Regions from separate parts of the Clostridium sp. AF15-41 genome, predicted to be linked through region 2. Evidence: predicted binding sites of a transcription regulator. Region 2 holds the regulator's gene; the other holds the start of a gene.
The links. Region 2 encodes HrcA, which represses chaperone genes, less so after heat shock. Its sites were predicted from a motif close to TGTTAGCACTCNNNNNNNNNGAGTGCTAACA; they were not measured.
Positions count from the first base shown of each region.

Region 1 (4,242 bases), on a different contig from region 2:
AGATGACCCCTGCATTTCCAAGTGTCGATACAAATGGCATCACTACATCAAGAAATGCATTTCTCATATGCTCCTGTATAAAATCTAAAATCGTTAACTCCATCTGATTCACCTTTTGTCCTCCTGCCTGTATGTAAATCGCACACTGTTTCTACCGATCTGCTCTGTCGCTTCACTTATGCAAGTGATTTTGTATGTCTTTCAGATAAGTATCATTTATTTTTCCCGGAGGATCTTCACACCACGAACAATCATGAATACACCTACGATCAACAATGCCGCTGACATTACCGTTGGAAACAAAGAACCCATAACAATCGTGAGGCTGGCCGTCTGAATGAGCATAAAAATAAAGCTAAGCACACTAATGCCATTTACTAATATAAAGCCGGCTCCGACTACAATACATATGACTCCGGCATAAATATTCGCGCCTTTCCGAACTGCGGAACCAACCTTTCTTGCCTGCTCCCGCTGTGCAGAATCCATACCCATGCCATTCATCATCTGATCAAATTCAGGCGACATACCGCTTCCATATACTGTACCACCACTATTCACCTGACTGGTATAGACCTTGTTTCCAGCATCTCCTGAAAATGGTGTGCCCGGAGTTCCCTGCTGCCATTGTGAATTCTGCCCGGTATCTGTAGCCCCTGGTGATGTTTTCTCGCTATTTTCTATTATTATGTCTGCCGGCTGACTGCCATACACACCATATAAGCTGTTGTATCCGGACTGACTATTGTATCCGGACTGGTCGTTATATTCGCCGTCATAACTTCCATATTCCGGCGTCTGATATGGCTGATATCCACCGTCCATTTCCTGTCCATTAATTCTATCACCGACACCGCCGCTCCATTGAACCCTGCCGGATTTCTGGTCTGCATCACCGCTGTCTCCTTTTAAAAAGTTACGAATTCCCTGGATCAGAAGCAGCACTCCTATGCCCCCGAAAAACAGAAGGAAAAGTCTCATGACACCTAGTCCTTTTGCAAAAAGGCCCACAAAGCCAAAACTCATGAATACCAAAGTTCCCAGAATGCAACCCAGTAATTGTTTGACCCGATTGGATACACTTTCCATCGAATTAATAAATAATACAACACCTGTCAATGCAAATATTAATCCGAATCCAAGTACGATCCCCCATGTTAAGATTCCACCCTGATCATACAGGGTTGTTATGCCCCATACTCCGAGTGCAAGCATCATCACGCCAAAGCAAAAGAAAACAAATGCTCCTATTTTTGCTCCTTTTTGTTTCTGCATAAAACCACCTCCGTTTATAGAGTATCACATAACTGTGGTTTTTTACACTTCTCCATGTATATTTTTTTGATTTTGTCACCAAAGCCCTTCGATGGAAATTCTTCCGATGATACTTCTGTTCCTATAAAGCAAAAAAATCCCCCGCACTTGTCTCCTGTAGTTCTTCGGGCTACAGGCAAATGCGGGGAACCTTTTCTTTGTTTGTTGATTTATTCACTCTAATAAGTATGTTTCTTTGACTTTGGTACTGCAGCTTCAACCTCCTGTGCATTATGATTAGCTGTTGCACATACCTTCTGAACTGCTTTCTTTTTCTTCAATGGATGCTTTGGATTCTTATCCATGATCTACACTCCCTTTCTTATATCTGTATACATATACATAAGGGGTCATGTTTTTATTCGCACGGCTCGATATCAACACATTTTATTCGATGGCAATGAAGTTCTCCTTTTCGATTGCTTCCGGTGCTTTCTTTGGAAGGGTCAGACGAAGAATACCACTTTCATATTTTGCATGTATATCCTTCTGACTGATACCGTCACCAACATAGAAACTTCTGCTCATGCTGCCGGCATAACGTTCACGTCTGATATACTTACCGGTCTTCTTATCTTTCTCATCCTTATCCAGACCTTTTTCAGCGGAAATAGTGATGTAGCCATCTTCCAGTTTGACATTTACTTCATCCTTCTTAAATCCAGGAAGGTCAATGTCTACTTCATAGCTGTCATCTGTTTCACGGACATCCGTCTTCATCATGTTCTTAGCATGTTTGCCATACAACGGGCTTTTCTCTGGAAACATTTCCTTTTCAAATTCCTTACCGAATGGGAAATCATCCATCCAATCATCAAATAAACTTTCTCCAAAAATACTAGGTCTTAACATAAGTCATTACTCCTTTCAATTTCAAACCAGTGTCGGAAATCTCAGCTCCTTATGGAACCTTGAGGCACTTAGACTTTTGTATGTTTAGCACTGTCAGAGAAACTGAAGTGTCGAATTTGTATGTTATAAGTTCCGGGATTCTTTCTTTTATCTTCTTTCTTAATCCCTTTCCTTATCTTTATCTATGTTATAGCACCGTTTATTAGCACTGTCAAGATGTGAGTGCTAATTTTGTGTGAAGATTTTGTGAACTATCTGATTTCCATTTCTACACTTAAAAGAAAAAGCCAGACCGGTGCTCACCGGCCTGGCTCTTTCTTCTATATAATTATAGGTTATTTGTAATTTACTCTACATCCTGTAAAGCTGCAAAGTCTTCCTCACCGGTACGAACCTTAACAACCTTGTCAACGCTGTATACGAAGATCTTACCATCACCGATATGTCCGGTATACAGAGCCTTCTTAGCAGCTTCAATAACTGCACTGACAGGAATCTTGCTGACTACGACTTCTACCTTAACCTTTGGAAGAAGGGTTGCATCTAATTCAACACCACGGTACATCTCGCCGGCACCCTTCTGGATACCACAGCCCATAACCTGATTCATTGTCATACCTGTAACACCGAGGTCATTTAAAGCTTTCTTTAAGATCTCAAACCGTGCAAGCTTTGCAATGATAACTACCTTGTAGATACCGCTTGGGGATGCTGTAACAGGAGCTTCCGCAACCTTGACTGCTGCATTCTTTAATGTGTCAGAAGCCTTATCATAATCAGCTACACCAAGATCTGTATTTTCATTTACATCCATTGTCATTGTATTTGATACATCAACAATACTGAAGCCGGCATATGCAGATGGAAGACCATGCTCGCATGAATCCAGACCAACAATTTCCTCTTCCTCTGATACACGAAGGCCGAAGATCTTCTTAATAAGAAGGAATGCAATTGTAATCGTAACTGCTGTCCAGAGGATGGTTGCGCCCATACCTACGAACTGAATACCGAGCTGCTTGAAACCACCGCCATAGAATAAACCTTTGGCTGCGATCTGGTTTGCACCATATGTTACACCATCACCGATACCTCTTGCAAATGCAGGAGCTGTATCTGTAGCGAAAAGACCAACTGCGATTGTTCCCCAGATACCATTTAAGCAGTGAACTGCAACAGCACCTACAGGATCATCAATATGTAATTTGTAATCTAAGAGCCATACACCGAATACAACCAATACACCGGCAACAGCACCGATCACGATAGCACCGAAAGCATCACAGACATCACAAGGAGCTGTAATTGCGACCAGACCTGCAAGAGATGCATTCAGACACATTGAAACATCAGGCTTACCATATTTTACCCAGGTAATGATCATTGCTACAACTGTTGCAACAGCAGGAGCAATTGTTGTTGTTACGAATATGGAACCAAGTTCTGAAACGGTTGTTGCTGCTGCACCATTGAATCCATACCAGCCAAGCCAGAGGATAAATACACCGAGACAACCGATCGGAAGGTTATGTCCAGGGAATGCATTTACTTTTTCAACCTTACCATCCTTGCCCTTTACAAACTTACCGATACGAGGTCCAAGGATTGCTGCACCGATCAATGCACAGATACCACCAACCATATGAATACAGTTAGAACCGGCAAAATCATGGAAGCCCATCTGAGCTAACCAGCCGCCGCCCCATGTCCAGTGTGCCTCAATCGGATAAATAACTGCTGAGATAACTGCTGAATATACACAATAAGAAATGAATTTTGTACGTTCTGCCATCGCGCCGGATACAATTGTCGCTGTTGTTGCACAGAACACTAAGTTAAATACGAAGTTGGACCAGTCAAAATTTGCATAATCAGTAAATATGTCAAATCCCGGTTTACCGATCAAACCAACCATGTCTTCACCAAGTAAGAGTCCAAAACCAAGAAGGATAAATACAACTGTACCAATACAGAAGTCCATCAGGTTTTTCATCAGAATGTTTCCGGCATTCTTTGCTCTGGTAAATCCTGTTTCTACCATCGCAAATCCTGCCTGCATCCAGAATACCAATGCCG
Region 1 covers NZ_QTMQ01000002.1:172,717-176,958, reverse strand. Annotated here, with positions in the region: gene DWW43_RS02190 (phosphatase PAP2 family protein) at 1-103, opposite strand, end outside; gene DWW43_RS02185 (hypothetical protein) at 217-1,275, opposite strand; gene DWW43_RS12375 (hypothetical protein) at 1,494-1,619, opposite strand; gene DWW43_RS02180 (Hsp20/alpha crystallin family protein) at 1,702-2,166, opposite strand; gene DWW43_RS02175 (ammonium transporter) at 2,513-4,242, opposite strand, start outside.
Region 1: the regulator HrcA is predicted to act here: its motif matches at 2,367-2,397, upstream of DWW43_RS02180 (Hsp20/alpha crystallin family protein).

Region 2 (4,242 bases):
TTTTTTTTCAGACCTTTCCGTGCGTGATAATATAAAAATGATGGAGCATATGAACGGAGATAAGCAGCTTACGGATGAAGCTTTGATCGATCTTTTGGGTATCCATGAATTTGACCGGATCAAAGCATCTAAGCTGTCACTTGGCAATAAACAGAAGCTTGCGCTTTGTCTTGCGATCCATAAAGAGACAAGGCTGGCATTGCTTGATGAACCGTTGAACGGGCTTGATCCGTTTACGAGAGCATCGTTTTTATCTTATCTGGAGAAACGAAGAAAACAAGGAATGGCGGTTATTCTTACCAGCCACATACCCGGAGATCTGGAACAGGTTTGTGACCGGATTATTTACCTGTAATATAAAAAACCACTCACGGGTATATTAAAAACAGGAAATAAATCCGGTTATTTCTTATTTAGAGGGAGCGTAGGCAACAGTATGAATGTTTACAGAGCAGAAGTATTTCGATATGGCAAAAGCTTTTATGGCAGAATGATCATGATTCTGGTGATTCCGTTTGCGATTCTTGTAGCAGCTTTTCTTCATTATGTAAGTGCAGGGGTAAGCAGCGACTTCCTGGCGGCAGCAGGCTTTTCAGAACAGACGATTACAGCGATCAAAGGTCAGATGGACGGAATCGCTTATATTGCATCGGCTTTTTCTGCTTCGGAGCTTCTGGTCCTTTTTATGATGTTTCCGGTTATCCTTCATATATCCGAAGACTACGAACAGAATACCATACGTTGCGAGCTGCAGAGAAGTAAAAGCAGAGCGGCCTGTTATATTGCCAGAGTGCTGGCGGCAGTTACTTATGTATGGGGGATCTTACTGGAATATATTCTGATTTCAGGGATTGCGGCTGCTTTGTTTTTTAGAAATGTCCCTGAAGCTTCAGAAGCTTCCCGGATTGGAAAAACAATGCTTGCGATAGTGCTGCAGTTTATAATGATCGGAGCCTGTGCAATGTTTGCATTTATGTTGGTTTCACTGATCAGACATTCGGTTTTGTCTATGACTGCCGCGGTTCTTTTGGTGCTGTTATTTACACCCGGAGTTCGTGTCCTTGTGGATCTGTTTAATCTGCCGGCGTGGTCGGATAACATCTGGATCGTGCAGCTTCTCGGTATGACAAGTGACCTTACATTTAACGGAACAGATGCGGTAGCTGCGATTATCATCAGTCTTTTATATGCCGTGATTTCTACAGGACTCGGCATTCATTTTTTCAAAGCTCAAAAATTATAAATTTTCTTGATTTTTTTCAAAATAAATGTTGACAAACAAGGTAGTGGGTGTTAGATTAATTTTAGTGGTTAGCACTCGGAGTATTTGAGTGCTAACAAAATGAAAGGGATGAGCAGATGGAACTTGACGAAAGAAAAGTCAAAATTCTGAAAGCTATCGTTTCCAATTATTTAGAGACCGGAGAACCTGTAGGATCGCGGACGATTTCAAAGTATACAGATTTGAACTTAAGTTCGGCGACGATCAGGAATGAGATGTCTGATCTGGAGGACATGGGTTATATATGTCAGCCGCATACATCTGCAGGAAGAATTCCAACGGACAAAGGATATCGGTTCTATGTTGACAGCCTTATGAATGAGAAGATAGAGGCTGAGACAGAGAAGGGAAATCTTCTTGAACGAGTTGATAAAATGGAGAAGATGCTGAAGCAGGTTGCCCGGGTATTAGCGGCAAATACGAATTATGCCACACTGGTTACCACACCTCAGTATAATAATACCGTGAAGTTTATACAGCTTTCCAAGGTTGCTGAGTCAAAGCTTCTTGCGGTGATCATGGTGGATGGAAATATCGTAAAGAATAAGCTGATCGATACCACGTACGATCTGAAGAATGACGAGATTTTAAAATTCAATATTTTATTAAACACGTTCCTTCAGGGAGCTGCATTAGAAGATATTAATCTGGAACTGATACAGACGATGAAGATGCAGGCAGGTGAATATGCGGATATCTTAGAAACCATCTTTCAGGGAATCATGGAAGCTATTCATGAAGCGGATGACCTGAAGGTTTATACAAGCGGAGCGACCAACATGTTAAAGTATCCTGAATTGATGGATTCGGCAACAGCAGAAAAACTGCTTGGAACTTTTGAAGATATAGAAGACAAAGAGGAATTTGTAAAATATGTAGAAGAAGTTATCAATAAAGATAACTCTGATATAGAGATCCGAATCGGCGATGAGAATTCCAGTGAGGATCTGAAAGATTGCTCCCTTGTAACGGCAACTTATAAGATGCCGGAAGGCGCAAAAGGAACTATAGGTATCATCGGTCCGAAACGTATGGACTATAAGAAAGTCGTTACGATGTTAAAAAATCTGACCGATGAATTGGATGATATATTTAATAATAACGAATAGGGGGTCCGATAATGGCAGACACCAAGAAAGATACTAAGAAAGTAAAGACAGATGAAAAGGCAGCAGAAACAATTGTAGATGAAGTTACAGCAGAGTCAACAGATACTGCAGAAACAACAACTACAGATGTGAATGTTACAGAAACCGTGGATGTCCCTGAAGAGCAGGCGGAAGCAGCAAAACCGAAGCCGGTTGCAAAAGAGAACAGACGCGGCAGTAAGGCTTTAAGAGAAGAAAATGATAAACTGAAAGAGCGCTGTCAGGATGCAGAAGACAAATATAAACGTCTTCTTGCAGAGTGCGAGAATATCCGTCAGAGAAATGAAAAGGAGTCATCCAAAATGTATGATTTCGGAGCGAAGGATGTTCTTGGAAAATTACTTCCGGTAGTTGACAACTTTGAAAGAGCGATTGCAGCAATTCCGGAAGAGGATAAAGACAGACCATTTGAAGCAGGAGTTGATAAAATCTACAAATCACTTATGACTTCACTGGAATCCATCGGCGTTACCCCGATGAACTGCGAGGGTGAACAGTTTGATCCGGCGTTCCACAATGCAGTAATGCATGTAGAGGATGAGAATTACGGAGAGAACGTGATCGTCGAAGAGATGCAGCGTGGTTACATGTATAAGGATCAGGTATTACGATTCAGCATGGTAAAGGTTGCAAACTAATAGTCAAATGACTATAGCATATAAATTTTATTAAATTAAGAAAACAGAATTTTATTTAGGAGGAATATAATCATGGGTAAGATAATTGGTATTGACTTAGGTACAACAAATTCATGTGTAGCAGTAATGGAAGGTGGTAAGCCTGTTGTTATTGCGAATACAGAAGGTATGAGAACTACACCATCTGTAGTAGGTTTCTTAAAGACAGGTGAGAGAGTAGTCGGTGAGCCTGCAAAACGTCAGGCAGTTACAAATGCAGATAAGACAATTTCATCCATCAAGCGTCATATGGGTACAGATTACAGAGTAGAGATCGATGGCAAGAAGTATTCACCGGAAGAGATTTCAGCTATGATTCTTCAGAAACTGAAATCCGATGCAGAAGGATATCTCGGTGAGAAGGTTACAGAGGCCGTTATCACAGTACCTGCTTATTTCTCAGATGCACAGAGACAGGCAACAAAGGATGCCGGTAAGATTGCAGGACTTGATGTAAAGCGTATCATCAACGAGCCTACAGCAGCAGCTCTTTCCTATGGTCTTGATAATGAACAGGAACAGAAGATCATGGTATACGATTTAGGTGGTGGTACATTCGATGTATCTATCATTGAGATCGGTGAAGGCGTTATTGAAGTATTGGCAACAGCCGGTGATAATAAGCTTGGTGGTGATGACTTTGATAATGCTGTTACACAGTATATGTTAGATGAATTCAAGAAGGCAGAGGGTATCGACCTTTCCGGCGATAAGATGGCTATGCAGAGATTGAAGGAAGCAGCAGAGAAGGCAAAGAAAGAGCTTTCATCTGCTATGACAACAAATATCAATCTTCCTTTCATCACAGCAAACCAGGATGGTCCAAAGCATTTTGATATGAACCTGACAAGAGCAAAATTTGATGAGTTAACAGCAGATCTGGTTGACAGAACAAAGGTACCTGTTCAGACAGCACTGGAAGATGCAGGACTTACTGCAGCAGATCTTGATAAGGTATTATTAGTCGGTGGTTCTACACGTATCATCGCTGTACAGGAAGAAGTTAAGAGATTAACAGGTAAAGAGCCGTTCAAGGGTATCAACCCTGATGAGTGTGTTGCAATCGGTGCATCTATCCAGGGCGGTAAGCTTGCAGGTGATGCCGGTGCCGGTGAGATCCTTCTTCTTGATGTTA
Region 2 covers NZ_QTMQ01000003.1:152,753-156,994, reverse strand. Annotated here, with positions in the region: gene DWW43_RS03380 (ABC transporter ATP-binding protein) at 1-355, shown strand, start outside; gene DWW43_RS03375 (hypothetical protein) at 437-1,243, shown strand; gene hrcA (heat-inducible transcriptional repressor HrcA) at 1,360-2,391, shown strand; gene grpE (nucleotide exchange factor GrpE) at 2,403-3,068, shown strand; gene dnaK (molecular chaperone DnaK) at 3,141-4,242, shown strand, end outside.